4 regions of the Mesorhizobium sp. M0621 genome follow, and region 1 is predicted to be linked to each of the others. Evidence: riboswitches for the same ligand, from Rfam matches in the RefSeq annotation. Region 1 holds a riboswitch; each other region holds the start of a gene.
The links. Region 1 has a riboswitch for cobalamin ahead of NKI38_RS14720 (CbtB domain-containing protein). Riboswitches for the same ligand answer to the same signal wherever they lie in the genome.

Region 1 (4,044 bases):
GCTTTGCCATGAACAGTGCCGTGGATGCCGGATCAGGCGCCGCATTAGGCCAGGGCCGGGAAGCCTTTGGCCGACTTCGCTTTTTGCCGGGTACGCGTCGGTTTCCTCTTATTGGCGCAAAGATCGCCACGGCAGATTTGGTCCGATAGATTCTGCTTTGGGGAAGCAATGTCCACCCATGTGCGCCATCCGATCTGGCTTCCGGCCCTAAAGGCCGCGGACGCGCGCACCTTCGCCTCGCTTTATGCAGTCGAATCCTTCGCCCGCGCCACGGTGTCGAGCGTCATCCCGATCCAGGCCTACGAGATACTGCACAACGAGCAGATCGTCTCGATCCTCTACACCGTCGTGGCGATGCTCGGCCTGTCGGTGACATTGTTCATGCCGATGCTGATCCGCCGCTTTGCGCGGCGCTGGGTCTACACAGCAGGCGCCTGCCTGCTGGCCATCGGCTCGCTGTTCTTCGTCACCTACACGCTTGCCGGGCAACTGGCCGGCATGCTGTGCCGTGTGATGGGCGCCAGCGCGCTGTCGATCACGCTCAACCTCTACATCATGGACCACATCCGCAAGACCGATTTCATGCAGGCCGAATCGCTGCGCATGGCATGGTCGATGTTGGCCTGGACCGGCGGGCCAACGCTCGGCATCTTCCTCTACACACGCTTCGGTATCTATGCCGCGCATGGCGCGGTCGCGATCTTCGCCCTGGCCCTGCTGGCGCTGTTCTGGACCTACCGGCTCGGCGACAATCCGTCGATCCGTCCGGGCAAGACACGCCCGGTCAATCCGCTCGCCAATATCGGCCGCTTCGTCGCGCAGCCCAGGCTGCGGCTGGCCTGGCTGATCGCTTTCGGCCGCTCCTGTTTCTGGACGACGTTCTTCGTCTATGGGCCGCTGTTCATGGTGATCACCGGCGAGGGCAAGCTGGCAGGTGGCTTGCTGGTTTCGGCCGGCAACGCACTGCTGTTCATGGCCATCTTCTGGGGCAAGGCAGGAAAGCGCTTCGGCGGCCGCAGGACCATGACATTTGCCTATTTCGCCATGTCGGCCATGCTGTTGGCGGCGGGCTTCGTCGGCGAAACCGTGCCGCTGCTCACCGGCGCCTTCCTGCTTGGCGGCGCGTTCTTCACCATCGCGCTCGACGCACTCGGCTCGACCGCGTTCATGCGCTCGGTGCGCTCCTATGAAAGATCGCAGATGGCGGCGGTCTACCGCACCTATCTCGATTTTTCCGAATTGACGCCGCCGCTGGTTTATTCGGTGGTGCTGGCCTTCTTCGGCCTGGGCTCGGTGTTCGTCACGCTCGGCCTGCTGGCGGCGGTTTGCGGGTTTGTGACCTGGCGCTATCTGCCGAAATCGCTGTGATGTTCAGGGCTTGGGCGGAAGAGCCGCGTGCCGCCCGCGCACCCAATTGTGGAAGTGGTGCAGGTCGTATTCCTCGGGCATCAGCACACCGGCCGCGTGGCGCATCGAGCGCAGGCCTCTCTGGTTGACCTCGCAGATCGTTGCGTCCTCCTCCAGTACCTGGGTGCCGAAGGCGACGATGTTGTCGATGTCGGTCGCGGCGAGCGCCTCGGGCGCAAACAGCCATTCCGCGACAAGCTCGGTCTGTTCGGGGCCGAGCGGTACCAGCCTTACCGTTCTGACATAGTCGACATGGCCGACGATGAACATCGACGGCAGGTTGGTGGCGTAGGTCTGGCCCGCAGTGCGCTCGGCAGGTGTCAGGCTCGAGAAGACCGGCCCGTGCGCCTGGCCGTCGCGCGACCATGTCTCGGCGCCGGCACGCAGGCCGCCGGAAAACTCCGGCGCGTCATTGTCGGTGTGGCGAACCCATTCGGGGTCGTCGTGCCGGCTCATCAGGCCGCGGCCATAGATCGGCACCAGCCGCGACAGGTCCTTGTGAACACCAGGGCAATGCAGGCACTCGTTGAAGTTTTCCCAAAAGACCTTCCAGTTGCAGTGCATCACCTTGCGCAGCACATGGCCGCTCACCAGCGTCTCCAGCGGCCAATTGCCGAGATCGCCGGAGGCGGGATCGAAGGATGCCTGCGCCGAACCGGTCGCGTCCTCCTGCAGATTGACGAAGACAAAGCCGCGCCACACCGAGAGTGCTACCCGATAAAGCGGGTGGTCGGCCTTGTCGAAGCCTTCCGGCAGTGATTTCGACGGCACGCGCACGAGGTCGCCACGCAACGAGTAGGACCAGGCGTGGTAGGGGCAGGTGATCAGCCGCGCCTTCAGCCGGCCTTCGCTCTCCTGGCAAAGCTGCGAACCGCGATGGCGGCAGGTGTTGTGGAAGGCGCGCAGCTCGCCGGTCTCGTCTCGCAGCACGACGATGTCTTGCGTGCCGATGCGGAATCTGCGGAAAGCCAGTGGTTGCGCGAGGTCGGCCTCGCGGCAGACCAGCAGCCAACTTCTGTACCAGATGGCGTCGAGATCGTTTTGGTAGCTGCCTGCATCCCAATAGGCCGATGAAGGCAGCGTCGCTTCCGCCCGGGTTAGGCCGTTGTAGGGATCGCGCTCGCTGGCAATGGGCTGCATGGCTGGCTTCCTATCAAGATGCCAGCCGACACCCGGCCAGGAAAATTGTCAATTGCGGGCACCTGTGGCCGTTGTCTGGCACGACGCATTCGCGATGGTTGCCGGCGGAATTTGGTTTGCTGGAGGCGAGGATTCTGCCTATAGTCGCTGATGTCGTCGGTTCCATTTTGGAGCCAAGAGGGAATGCGGTGAGGGCGAGTTTCGCCCAATGCCGTGGCTGCCCCCGCAACTGTGTGCGGTAGTCCTCTCCATATGCCACTGAAGATTTCTTCTTCGGGAAGGTGGGGAAGGGCGCTGATCCGCGAGCCAGGAGACCTGCCGGCGACAGGAAACTGACTTCGATGCCCTCGGGTGGAGGGCGAAAGGACAAGACATGACTACCGCTTCTGTCTCCCTCGGCGCCTCCGTCTCCTCGCAGTCGCGCTTCATGCAGCTCGCGCTTGCTGCGTTTCTCGGCATTTTCGTGATGGGCTTTGTCGGCTTCTCGCATATCGATGCGGTCCACAATGCGGCTCACGACTATCGCCATTCGATGGCGTTTCCCTGCCACTGACGAGGATCTGACATCATGAACCTGTTTCGCAACGTCGTGTTCATCGCGGCGATCGCAGGGCTCGTGGCCGGTGTCGTTCTTGCCTGCCTGCAGGCCTACGCCACCGTGCCGCTGATCCTGAAGGCGGAAGTCTACGAACAGGCCGGCGGCGGGCATCACCATGACCATGCCGCTCCGGCCTCAACGGATAGCAGTGCCATGAGCACAGCCGCTCCGTCGGGAAATGCCATGAGCTCTGCCGCTCCGGCAGCGGAAGTCGCCCCGGCCGCCGAAGACGAGGGCTGGGCGCCGGCCGACGGTTTTGAGCGTTTCGCTTTCAGCATGCTTGCCAATATCGTCACCGGCATCGGCTTCGCGCTGATCCTGGTTGCAGTCTCCGAATTCGCCGGCGGTATCGGTGGCTGGCGGCAGGGCGTCTTTTGGGGCCTGGCCGGCTTTGCCGTGTTCACGCTGGCACCGGGTCTTGGCCTGCCGCCGGAACTGCCGGCCATGCCCGCGGCCGATCTGACCGAGCGCCAGATCTGGTGGTGGGCGACCGTAGCGATGACCGCGGCCGGGCTCGGCCTGATCGCCTTCCGCAAGTCGCTGCCGCTGGCGATCCTGGCCGTGGCCTTGATCGTCGCGCCGCACATCGTCGGCGCGCCGCAGCCCGGCAGTTACGAGACGGCGATTCCGGAAGGGTTGCATCACCAATTCGTGGTGGCGGTGACAGTGACCAATCTGGTGTTCTGGCTGGTGCTCGGCGCGGTCGTCGGCGTGGTGCATGGCCGCTTTACCGGTACGGCGACCAGCCTGCGCGACAGCTTTGCCTGACAGCAAGGCACTGACCTTCCTCATCGGCGGTGGGGGGGGCGGGGCGCGGCGGGCCCGCCGCCAAAAGGAGCCCGGGGGGGGGGCGCGCGGGGCCGCGTTTAGCCCCCCCCCACCCCAAGGCGGCGCGCGGC
Region 2 (4,044 bases), on a different contig from region 1:
TCTTCAATCTGGGCGCAAGGCCAACCGAGGTTGACCTTGGCGGCCGATCGCTGCAACCTTTGCCCGGGCACGGATTTTCGGGGCAGGCAAGCACTGGTTCCATCGAGCTTGGCGGCTACGGCGCCTGGTTCGGGCGCGTCGACTGAATTTCAAATCACTGGAGGAAACCAATGGCCGATGTCACGCTAAGGCAAGTGAAGAAGTCCTACGGCAATCTGAACATTCTCCACGGCATCGACCTCGATATCAAGTCGGGCGAATTCATCGTCTTTGTCGGCCCGTCGGGCTGCGGCAAGTCGACATTGCTGAGGTCGATCGCCGGGCTCGAGGAAATCACCTCCGGCGAACTCAGAATAGCCGGCGAGGTCGTGAACGACGTGCCGCCTTCGAAACGGGGCATCGCCATGGTGTTCCAGTCCTACGCGCTCTACCCGCACATGACCGTCTACGACAACATGGCGTTCTCGATGAAGATCGGGAAGGAGAACAAGGCCGAGATCGACCGGCGCGTGCGCCAGGCGGCGGAAATCCTGCAGTTGACGAAATATCTCGACCGCTTGCCCAAGGCGATGTCGGGCGGACAGCGCCAGCGCGTCGCCATCGGCCGCGCCATCGTGCGCAACCCGAAGGTGTTCTTGTTCGACGAGCCGCTGTCGAACCTCGACGCCGCACTTCGCGTTGCCACCCGTATCGAGATCGCCAAGCTCAAGGAATCGATGCCCGCCACGACCATGATCTACGTCACCCACGACCAGGTCGAGGCGATGACGCTGGCCGACCGCATCGTGGTGCTCAAGGACGGCCATATCGAACAGGTCGGCACGCCGATGGATCTCTACAAGAAGCCCGGCAATCTGTTCGTCGCCCAGTTCATCGGCTCGCCGGCCATGAACATCTTGCCCGCGACCATCGACAAGACCGGAAATCCGACCGTCGTCAGCCATGTTGGCGGGCGCAAGGCAACCGTGCCGATCACGACGCCTGCTTCGGCAAAGGGTGCCGCGGTGAGCTTCGGCGTGCGGCCGGAGGATTTGATCATCGCCAGCGGTGCGGACTATCTGTTCGAAGGGACGGTCGACTATGTCGAGCAGCTCGGCGAGGTTCAGCTTGTCTATGTCGACATCGGCCGCGCCGACCTGCCGTTGGTGACCAAGCTGCCTGGCAATGTCGAAGTCAAGCGCGGCTCGACATTGCGGCTGAGCGCCAATGGCGAAGACCTTCACATCTTCGATACGGACGGGCGGTCCTTCGCCCTTCACGAAGCGGAAGCGAAGGCGGCTTGAGACGAGGCAGGATTAGATTATGCGTCGACAACATGAAAGAGCGGCGGGCTAGGGCCCGCTGCTCTTTTTGTGAAGATCAGCTTCGGCTGTTAGCGGCCGAAGAGATTCCGATCGCTGCCCTGAGGGGCTGACTTCGGTACATCGCCCGACGAATTGAGCAGCTTGTAGACAGGCGATTCGCTCTTGCGGATCGAGCCCGTGTGCGAAGTGTCGACGTTGACGGTCGCCTGCTTGTTGATGTCGGTTCCGCCAACGTTGTCGTTGCGGGCATAGGCGCTGCCGGCGGCAATCAGAACAGCGGCGGCAGTAAGAACAATCTTCTTCATTTTTGATACTCCGTATTTTCGAATTCGATGCGGCGGGTTAACCCGCCGCATCGATGTCTGATGTTGGTTTGGTCGGATGTTAGTTGTTGCCGAACAGATTGCGGTCGCTGCCATGGTTGACAGGCGCCTGCGTGGCCGGCTCCGACTTCTGGGTGGAAGCCGTGTACGAGCTGTCGGTGGCGGTGGTGGCAGGCTGGTTGGCGCCATTGGAGCCAAAATTGTCGCTGCCGGCGAAGGCACTGCCGGTGATGGCCAGAACGGCGGCGGCGGCAATAAGGATCTTCTTCATTTCAAGTCTCCTGATTTTTGAATTTTGCCAGGGCGACGGGCAAGCCCGCCGTCTGCCGGTAATCGGCTTTTAGTTGTTGCCGAAGAGATTACGGTCGCTGCCCTGGGCAGGCGTCTGAGCAGCCGGTTCCGACTTCTTGACCGAAGCCGTGGACGAGCTGTCGACAGCAGTGGCTGCCGCGGCGTTCGAACCGTAGTGGTCGCTACCATTAGCGAAGGCGCTGCCGGAAATCGCCAGAAGGGCGGCGGCAGTGAGAATGATCTTTTTCATTTTGTGTACTCCAGTATTTTTCCCGTCCGTCTAGCGGCGTGTCTTGGGAAGAAATCGCGTCGTTCGGACAGCCCCGATGTGGGAGGGCATCCTCGCCTTTTCCAATCACGAAGTTGTTTCGTGTGGACCATGAGTCCGCCACTTGAAATTGTGCCAAGGGCTTCTACGCGCCACTTTTTACTTATATTTTTCAATGATTTAAGTAAAACCGCCCGCTTGATCACCAACTGTTTCGAGGGCCCAGCGTTCACACCGTCCTGCACGCACCGTCAACAGAAACGAACCGTTCGGTTCGATTTTAGAAAGAGCTAATAGTCACTTTTCGAAACTGTTAACTTTTTTGACCCCGAGTGAGGGGTCGGTTTCGAGGAGATTGCAAATGGGAAATGGCCGCCTCGGAACGTTTCGCATCCGTGTCGCGCCGCATGGATACGATGTCGTTTTCATGCCGATGGCGCGTCCGCGATCGTGGTTAGATCATATCATCTCAGGTGCCACTTCGTGACGACGAGGCGGAGAATTGGGAAGCCGGTCAGAATCCGGCGCTGCCCCCGCAACGGTGGTGGAGTTCAAGTCGCAACGGGAGACCACTGGGCAACTGCCTGGGAAGGTGTCGCGATGGTCCGCAAGGACAACTCCAGAGCCCGGAAACCAGCCCGAGATCATTGAACTCGACTGATCGCGGTGGGCGGTCAAGAGGTGGATAGTGCATGTCCGGCGCATCGCCGGCCTGTGTCCAATCCTTCCTCCGTCACCACCAGTTCAGTCCTTAGAAACGAGGACAGGACATGGAAACTCGCAACGACATGCTGAGGCTCTTGAACAGCCGCCGGCAAGGCTTTTCGCTAGAACAGCCCTTCTATACCGATCCGGACTACTTCAAGCTCGATATGGAGCTGATCTGGTATCGCGATTGGCTGTTCATCGGCCACGATTGCGAACTGCCGAAGCCGGGCAGCTACATCACCGTGCAGATCGGCGACTATCCGGTCGTCCTTGTCCGCGATCAGCAAGGCAAGATCAACGCCTTCCACAATTCCTGCCGCCACCGCGGCAGCCGCGTCTGCAATACCGAGAGGGGTACGGCGGCAAAGCTCGTCTGCCCCTATCACCAGTGGACCTATGAGCTCGACGGCCGCCTGCTGTTTGCCCGCCAGATGGCCGACGGTTTCGACAAGAGTGAGTTCAGCCTGAAGCCAGTCGCCTGCGAGAGCGTCGGCGGCTACATCTTCATCTGCCTTGCCAGGGAGCCCGCCGATTTCGCGCCGATGCGGGCGATGATCGAACCTTATCTTTTGCCGCACCGGTTGCGCGAAGCAAAGATCGCCTTCGAGAGCACGATCATCGAGAAGGGCAACTGGAAGCTGGTCTGGGAAAACAATCGCGAGTGCTATCACTGTGTCGCCAATCATCCCGAGCTGTGCAAGACCTTCCCCGAAGCGCCGACCGTAACCGGCGTCAACGGCGCCGACAGCGACCCCGAAATGGTCGCGCATTGGGCTAAGTGCGAGGCATCAGGCCTGCCGAGCAAATTTCGCATCGATCCGGCCGGACAGTACCGCGCCACCCGCGCGCCGTTGCTGCGCGATGCCGTCAGCTACACCATGACCGGCAAGCGGGCGGTGGAGAAGAACCTCTCCGACACTGTCTCCGCCGACCGGATCGGCACCTTGATGCACTATCACTACCCGACGACCTGGAACCACATCCTCATCGATCACGCGGTGACGTTCCGGGTGTTGCCGATCAGCGCCACGGAAACGGCGGTGACGACGAAGTGGCTGGTGCACAAGGATGCGGTCGAGGGGGTCGACTACACCATCAAAGATCTCACCCATGTCTGGACCGAGACCAACGACCAGGACCGCCGCATCGT
Region 3 (4,044 bases), on a different contig from region 1:
ATTCCCGGCCGACATCCGCCACCGGCAACTCCCCACACGGTGAGGAAGAGAAGTCTTACGCCTGCATTTTCTGCTGGAGCGCGCGTGCTGCAGCGACCATGTTCATGAGGGCAGGGCGGACCTCCTCCCATTTGCGTGTTTTGAGGCCACAGTCCGGGTTTATCCACAGTTGGCCGTCGGACAGTCGCTCGCGGGCAAGCATGACTAAGTCCGAAATCTCGCCGACTTCCGGGACGCGTGGTGAGTGAATATCATAGACGCCGGGACCGATTTCGTTCGGATATTTGGAGCTCGTGAAGGCGTCCAACAGTTCCATCTTCGAGCGCGACGTCTCAATCGAAATGACATCCGCATCCATTCCAGCAATCGCGTGAATGATCTCGTTGAACTCCGAATAGCACATGTGGGTATGAATTTGAGTCGCGTCCTTTACACCCGTTGAAGCGATCCGGAAACATTCGACAGCCCAGTCGAGATAGACTTTCCAGTCAGATTGGCGCAGTGGCAATCCTTCGCGAAACGCGGCCTCATCGATCTGGACCATCCTTGCGCCGGATCTTTCGAGATCCGTCACTTCGTCGCGGATGGCGAGCGCGATCTGGCGGCAGGCTTCGGAGCGGGGTACGTCGTCGCGAACAAAAGACCAGTTGAGAATGGTGACTGGGCCTGTGAGCATTCCCTTCACGGGCTTTTCCGTAAGCGACTGGGCGAATTGCCACCAGCGCACTGTCATCGGATTGCGCCTCGATACGTCGCCGAAAATGATGGGGGGACGCACGTAGCGCGACCCATAGCTTTGTACCCAGGCATGCTGGGTGAGCGCGAAGCCGGACAACTGCTCGCCGAAATGCTGTACCATGTCGTTTCGCTCGAACTCACCGTGCACCAGCACGTCCAGCCCGATCTCTTCCTGCCAGCGAATTGCAGCCTCGATCTCCTTCTTCAGGAACGTCTCATAGTCGACATAGCTCAGCTGGCCCTTCGCATGAGCGGCCCGCGCCTTGCGTACCTGCGGCGTCTGCGGGAAGGACCCGATGGTCGTCGTCGGGAACGGCGGCAGCCCGAGTGAGCCGGCTTGGACTCTGGAGCGCTCGCCAAAAGCGCTCTCTCGTCGATTCGCGCTGTCCTCAATGCTAGCGATCCGCCCCTGAACAAGCGGGTCATGGATCCTCGTGGATGTCACGCGCGTGGCGGCAGCCTCGGCAGACGCTTTCAACGCGCCTGCCACCGCATCCCTGCCTTGGGACAGGGCCCGGGCCAGCAAGACCAGCTCGTCGGTCTTCTGGGCCGCGAAGGCGAGCCACGACCTGATGTCGGCGTCGAGTTCCGTCCCCATGCGCAGATCAATCGGCACATGCAGCATCGAGCAAGAAGGCGCGATCTCGACGCGGTCCAAGGGCCAGCCGGCGACGATCGGTTTGATGCGGTCGAGAATGGCGGGCAGGTTCGCACGCCAGACGTTGCGGCCATCGATCAAGCCAAGCGAGAGCACCAGATCCTTCGGAGCGAGCCGACCCCCCGTTTCCAGCTGCTCGGGAGCGCGCACGAGATCAATATGCAGCCCGGCCAGGGGCAGAGAAACCGCGGTTTCGAGATTGTCTCCCAGCGACCCGAAATACGTAGCCAGCATGATCTTCAGCTCGGGCGCGGCTTTCGACAGCTGGCCATAGGCGAATTCGAACGCAGCTCGTTCGTTCGGGTTCAGATCGAGGACAAGCGCTGGCTCATCGATCTGCACCCAGTCGGCTCCCGACAGCTTCAGCTTCTGCAGGACTTGCTCGTAAACGGGCAGCAGCCGCGGTAGGAGCGCGATGGGACCGAACCCCTCGGCAGGCGATTTCGCCAGCTTGAGGAAGGTGATGGGTCCAAGGATGACTGGGCGTGTGTGAATGCCGAGAGCTTTAGCCTCGAGGAAGTAATCGACCGGCTTCGATGACGAGAGGGCGAACGTCTGATCATCATCGAGTTCCGGCACAATGTAGTGGTAGTTGGTGTCAAACCACTTGGTCATTTCCATCGCGGTTACACCAGGTCCATGAGCCTCCTCCTGGTGACCAGCGTGTCCACAATCCTCCGTCTGACCCTGGTTGCCGCGCGCCATTGCGAAGTAGATGTCAAGTGGGGCCTCGCCGCTATTCCAGCCGAAACGGGATGGAACGGCCCCGACCATGGCTGCGGTGTCGAGCACATGGTCGTAAAGCGAGAAGTCGTTCGACGGGATTTTCGACACGCCGCGATCGCGCTGCTCTTCCCAGCTAGCGGCACGGAGCGCCTTCGACGTCGTGAGAAGGTCGCCAGCGGACGATGTTCCGGACCAGTAGCTTTCAAGCGCGAATTTCAGCTCTCGCCGACGACCGAAGCGCGGCACGCCGAGCGTTGCTACAGGAATTTCCTGAGAGTCAGTCATGTCATACCCCGATGGTTGGGGCGCCGATGACAAGGAAGGCGCTAGCAGGCCGGCACGAACGCCGGCTTGCAGCGCCACCGAGACACCCCGCCCGTGGACGTAATTCGCCGTGGCAGGTCTCCTGGCTCGCGGGGTCATAGCCTCTACCCGCCTTCCTGAGGGTATTCGCCTCAGTGACATGAGTGGGGTTGGCTCGCCGCTAACAGTTGCGGGGGCAGCGCCGGCATTGCACCGGCTTCCCTCTTAGCTCCGCTGCGGCAGCGCCGCACGCGAGGACCACGACACGCAGACAATCACAGCAGTCCGCTCTTTTGTCAATGACGCATAACGAAATGTTTATGTCGTTATGTGATTTCGCTTTTACGCTTGTCTAACATTGTGAAATATTCAGTCGCCCATTGGCGGCGCTGCTCCGCTGCCACCATTGTCCAACTAATGGATCCCTGTCGGGCTGCGACATCCCTCGCAGGTCGCCGATGAAGGATTTCGGACAAGACTTCAAGCGCGTGACAACGTCATTAGAGCGATTCCTATTTTGAGAGAATCGTAGGATTCCCAAAGCCGGATGTTTGTGATTCAAGATGCTGGCTGGATTGGAGGCCAGCATCTGATGACGCGAGCGCTTTCAAATGACCTTCGTGAGCGTGCAGTAGCGGCGGTTGGCGACGGGGAGACCTGCCGTGCGGTTGCCTCGCGCTTTGGCGTTGCGGTTTCCTCTGTAGTGAAGTGGTCGCAGCGTTACCGTGCCACTGGCTCGGTGGCGCCGGGCAAGATGGGCGGACATCGCAAGCGCGTCCTTGAGCCGCATCGGGCCTTCATTATGGAGCGGCTTAATCAGACCTCTGAACTGACGCTGCGTCGGCTGAAGGACGAGCTGGATGCTCGCGGGGTCAAGGTCTCGCACAATACGGTGTGGCTGTTCCTGCGCCGCGAAGGCCTGAGCTTCAAAAAAAACTCTGTTCGCCCTTGAGCAGGCGGTGCCGATATTGCCCGCAGGCGCCAGCGATGGCGCTCTTGGCAAAGCGGTCTCGATCCACAGTGCCTGGTCTTCATCGATGAGACCTGGATCAAGACCAACATGGCTCCACTGCGAGGTTGGGGGCCGAAAGGCAAACGGCTGCGCGGCTTGGCTCCACACGGCCACTGGCGCACGCTGACCTTCCTCGGTGCACTACGCTGGGACCGGCTCGCAGCACCTTGCATCTTCGACGGACCGATCAACGGCCAATGCTTCCGTGCTTATGTCGAGCAGCAGCTCATCACCGTGCTGAAGCCCGGCGACATCGTGGTCATGGATAACCTGGGAAGCCATAAGTCGGCGGCCATCAGGCAGACGATCAAAGCTGCCGGCGCCAGGCTTTGGTATCTGCCGCCCTACTCGCCGGACCTCAATCCGATCGAGCAGGCCTTCGCCAAGATCAAACACTGGATGCGACAAGCTCAGAAACGCACCGTCGAGGACACGTGGCGCCACATCGGCCACCTCGTCGAAACCATCGAGGCAGCCGAATGCAAGAACTACTTCGAAAACGCAGGCTACGCTTCCGTCAAAATATGAAACGCTCTAGAATGCAGAAGATCGCATTGGTGGCGATGTTTAACGATGCGGCCGCAAGCCGTGCGTGCGTGGTAGAAGC
Region 4 (4,044 bases), on a different contig from region 1:
CCGGCGGCTGATATCATGGCGCTCGGAATGGCGAACTTGCCTGCGGTAAACGGCTTGTCCTCGCCGGAATCGTACAGGAACACCCTCGTGCCCTTCGCGCTGCCGACCTTCGCGGTGATGTCCGCGAGCTGCGTCTTCCAGCCCGAAACAAGCTTTTCAGCCTCGGCCTCCTTGCCAAAAATCTTGCCCAGCTTTTCGACGTCGCCATAGAGCAAATCCATCGAGGCGGCGGGCCTGTTCTTGTCGAGATGGACGCAGCTTTCCGTCAGCACCAGCGTCTTGATGCCATGCGGGGCAAGCGTGTCGGGCGTCACCTCGCCACCCGGCTTCATGCCGTAATACCAGCCGGCGAAGAAGAAATCGGGCTCGACGGCGACGAGGTTTTCGAGCGTCGGATACTTGGGCGCCAGTTCCGGGATCGAACCCTGCTCGGCCTTGAATTCGGGGCCGACCTTGTACCATCCGGTGATGCCGGTCAGGCCGACGATCGACGGCTGCAGTTTCAGCGCGAAAGCCATCTCGGCCATGTTGAGATCATGGATGACGGCGCGCTTCGGCGGCGCGTCGAAGGTCAGCGGCTTGCCGCAGCTGTCGACGGTCACCGGGAAGGCCAGGGCTGTCGAGGCCAGCAGCGAGAAGGCAAGCGAAAAAGCGAGGCGTTTCACGGATGTTGCTCCTTTGTTGGAATGCGGAACGGCTTCAGTCAGGACGGCGGCGCGGCACGATTCGGAACCTCGAAAACCGTCAGTTCGCGGTCCTCGGTCGGATGGCGCAGACGCAGCACATCGATGCCGAAAATCTCGCGGATCAGCTGTTGGGTCAGCGCTTCGCGCGGTGCGGCGAGCGCTTGCAGACGGGCATGGTTCATCACCGCCACCCTGGTGGCGAAGGGTGCGACCAGCGCCAGATCGTGCAGCACCGCGATCACCGTCATGCTGAAGCCGGCCACGAGTTCGAGCAGTTCGCCGCGGGCGCGCGGGTCGAGATGGTTGGTCGGCTCGTCGAGGAACAGGATTTTTGGCTGCTGCGCGATGGCGCGCGCCAATTGGGCGCGCTGGCGCTCGCCGCCCGACAGCGAGCCGATGGTGCGGCCAAGCAGCGGCAGCAGACCGGTTTGGCGCAGCGCATCCACGACAATGTCGCGCTCCTCGCTCCTGCGCTGCCCGGTATGCGGGACCCGGCCAAGCTCAACATAGTCGATCACCGCCAGCCGCGGATCGGGCTGGTCAGTCTGGCCGACCACGGCGATATGCAGTGACCGCTCGGCGGCCGAAATCCTGTCCAGCCGCCGCCCGCCAAGCTTCACCTCGCCTGAACTCGGCCGCAGCATGCCCGACAACATGCGCAACAGCGTTGTCTTGCCGGCGCCGTTGGGACCAATGATGGCAAGGCGGTCGCCAGCGGCCACCGACAGGCTGACCGCCTGGACCAGATCCCGGCCATTCGCCATGGCGCAGAGATCGCGCGCTTCGAGAAGCGGCGTCATCGGCTGCTGCCTGCCAGATTGCCCGGAGCCGGGATGCGGGCCAGCGTCTTGCCGGCCAATCCAGCCGGACGCTGCCCGGAATTGCACCAGCCATCGGCGAGCGAGGCGATCGCGTAGCCGAACGCCAACGCGCGATCTTCATCCACTGAGAGCCGACCATGCAAATCGGCACACAATTGCGCGCCAGGTCTGACCCCGGTCACGGGATCGCGGTAAAGTGTGCACACGATGATGCAATGGATGGCCTTCGAGGCTTCCAACTTCCGTCACTTTCCAAAACTGGCGACGGAAGGACGCTGGCGAGCCGGCCGACAAGACCGAGATTCGCGTTTCCTCCCGGCATACCCCGTCCGGTCAACTCATGCTGATGGCAGGTCTCCTGGCTCGCGGGTCGTTGCGCCATCCTGCCTTCCCAGCCTTGCCGGCCAGTGGCATTCACGGATTTTGCTCGCCGCTTACAGTTGCGGGGGCAGCCACGGTCTCGACCTGAGCAGGCCTCACCGTGTTCCCTTTTCACCCCTCGCCTTTCGACTCGGGGACCATCGCGGGTCCAGCGTAGATTTCCCCCAATCGCTTCGCAACGGATTTCTCGGACGGAGTGATGGGCCACTCATGTGTGGGGGAAACAGGCATTGCGCGCTCTCATTATGTAATAACATAACGCTCTAGAAGATGCCGCCTGACGCTGTCAAGCGAAGCCCAGCCGATGCTATCGTGCAGATTGCGCAATTTCGATCAAACTGGCTTTGCGGGAAGGTGGCAAGGTAATCCGCCCAATGCGAAAAGGAGCCCCATGAACCCGACCGAGAAAGCGCTGTGGTTCGTCGAAAGCCATCTGCCGGAGGCGATCTCGCTCGACGATGTCGCGCAAAGCAGCGGCGTGTCGCGCTTTCATGTGACGCGCGCGTTTGGCGCTGCCACCGGCCGGTCGGTGATGGGCTACATGCGCGCGCGCCGGCTGAGCGAAGCGGCGCGCAAGCTGGCCGGCGGCGCGCCCGACATTCTCTCGCTCGCGCTCGATGCCGGCTACAACTCGCATGAGGCGTTCACCCGTGCCTTCCGCGACCAGTTCGGCACCACGCCGGAACTGGTGCGCGCGCAAGGCACACTCGACAACCTCGACCTCGTGGAGCCGATCCTGATGGACCAGTCCTTTCTTACCAACCTCGAACCGCCGCGCTTCGAGACCAGCCGGCCGTTCCTGATCGCCGGCCTCGGCGAACGCTACAGCTGTGAAACCAGCGCCGCCATCCCGATGCAGTGGCAGCGCTTTGGCCCCTATATCGGCAACATTCCGGGTGAGACCGGCGACGTCGCCTATGGCGTCTGCGTCAACGGCGACGATGCCGGCAATTTCGACTACATCGCCGGCGTCGAAGTATCGGACTTTTCCGACCTGCCGAAGGAATTCAGCCGGGTAGGGGTACCGGCACAGAAATATGCGGTCTTCGCCCACCGCGAACACATCTCGACCATCCGCCGTACGGTCAACACGATCTGGAACAAATGGCTGCCGGCCTCCGGCCACGAAATATCCGATGCGCCGGAATTCGAACGCTACGGCCCCGATTTCGACCCGCGCAGCGGCAATGGCGGACTGGAGATCTGGATTCCGGTCAAGGGATAGGCGATCACGCCATCGGCAGTGCCGGCCAGCGATCAACGATCCTGCCGCTGGAAAACACTGCGATCGATCCGAATTGTTGCAGCACGGCCTCGCTCTGCGTCGGACGCAGGAAAGCGTAGTCGCCTGGCCTTGCGGTCGCATCGGCCGGCAAGCCCATGAATTGCTGGTTGGAGGACAGGCCGAGCACGCCGTTCGTCATCATGCCTTCGGGGAACACCGGCTCGGCCATCCACTTGCCGCCATAGAGATAGCAGCCCTTGCGCGGAAATCGGCCGAGCGCCTGCAGCAGGCGGGTGACGGCCGGCGGGCCGGGCAGCATCGGCTCGACGACTTTCAGGATCGACGTCGTGATAAAGGCCGCCGGCTGGAAGCCTTCGAGGCCGGGCGTGTCGAAATCGCTGGGCAGCACGAAGGCCGAGCCCATCGACACTTCATTGGCGACGCTGCCATGATGGAGCAGTGCTGTCTTGCTGCCGCCGATGTTCAAGATGCGGCGCTGGTCCGCGCCGAGACAAGCGACGAACGCGGTGGCCTGCGCCGACGCCTTTGCCAAGGCTTTCACCGGCCCGCCGAAAAGGCCCGGAATGTGCGGCGCATGCGCCTCGTAGGCCATGACGCCTTCGCAACGCAGCCGGGACGGCAGCGCGCTCAACGCCTTCGACAAGGCATCCGGGCTGGCAAAGCCGCCGCGATGCAGTCCGACATCGATCTCGAAAGCGATACGCAGCTCGATGTCGAGTTCGTCAGCGAGTGCGCCATATTCCGCCAGCCGCTGCTGCGTATCGATCAACCAGCAGACACGCGACCAGTCAGCCGCGCCCTTCGAAAGCGCAGCCCTTGCCGCATCGACCGGCATCGGTTTGCCATACAGCAGATCGGCATCCGGAAACGCCTTCAGCACCGCCTCGCTGATCGGCGGGTGGAAGGTCAT

Region 2: linked by a shared signal. The riboswitch ahead of NKI38_RS05500 (aromatic ring-hydroxylating oxygenase subunit alpha) and the one ahead of NKI38_RS14720 (CbtB domain-containing protein) in region 1 are both predicted to bind cobalamin.
Region 3: linked by a shared signal. The riboswitch ahead of metE (5-methyltetrahydropteroyltriglutamate--homocysteine S-methyltransferase) and the one ahead of NKI38_RS14720 (CbtB domain-containing protein) in region 1 are both predicted to bind cobalamin.
Region 4: linked by a shared signal. The riboswitch ahead of NKI38_RS17365 (hypothetical protein) and the one ahead of NKI38_RS14720 (CbtB domain-containing protein) in region 1 are both predicted to bind cobalamin.

The regions. Positions count from the first base shown of each region.
Region 1 is NZ_JAMYQF010000017.1:115,614-119,657, forward strand. Features, by position in the region: gene NKI38_RS14710 (MFS transporter) at 169-1,368, shown strand; gene NKI38_RS14715 (aromatic ring-hydroxylating oxygenase subunit alpha) at 1,372-2,547, opposite strand; cobalamin riboswitch at 2,688-2,884, shown strand; gene NKI38_RS14720 (CbtB domain-containing protein) at 2,921-3,100, shown strand; gene NKI38_RS14725 (CbtA family protein) at 3,116-3,913, shown strand.
Region 2 is NZ_JAMYQF010000005.1:99,708-103,751, reverse strand. Features, by position in the region: gene bglA (beta-galactosidase BglA) at 1-146, shown strand, start outside; gene NKI38_RS05520 (ABC transporter ATP-binding protein) at 171-1,283, shown strand; gene NKI38_RS05515 (DUF680 domain-containing protein) at 1,373-1,609, opposite strand; gene NKI38_RS05510 (DUF680 domain-containing protein) at 1,689-1,898, opposite strand; gene NKI38_RS05505 (DUF680 domain-containing protein) at 1,968-2,168, opposite strand; cobalamin riboswitch at 2,641-2,842, shown strand; gene NKI38_RS05500 (aromatic ring-hydroxylating oxygenase subunit alpha) at 2,957-4,044, shown strand, end outside.
Region 3 is NZ_JAMYQF010000055.1:43,062-47,105, reverse strand. Features, by position in the region: gene metE (5-methyltetrahydropteroyltriglutamate--homocysteine S-methyltransferase) at 56-2,407, opposite strand; cobalamin riboswitch at 2,502-2,703, opposite strand; partial or broken gene NKI38_RS27515 (IS630 family transposase) at 2,973-3,965, shown strand.
Region 4 is NZ_JAMYQF010000022.1:81,405-85,448, forward strand. Features, by position in the region: gene NKI38_RS17355 (ABC transporter substrate-binding protein) at 1-665, opposite strand, end outside; gene NKI38_RS17360 (ABC transporter ATP-binding protein) at 704-1,486, opposite strand; gene NKI38_RS17365 (hypothetical protein) at 1,483-1,746, opposite strand; cobalamin riboswitch at 1,839-2,045, opposite strand; gene NKI38_RS17370 (GyrI-like domain-containing protein) at 2,280-3,113, shown strand; gene NKI38_RS17375 (DSD1 family PLP-dependent enzyme) at 3,118-4,044, opposite strand, start outside.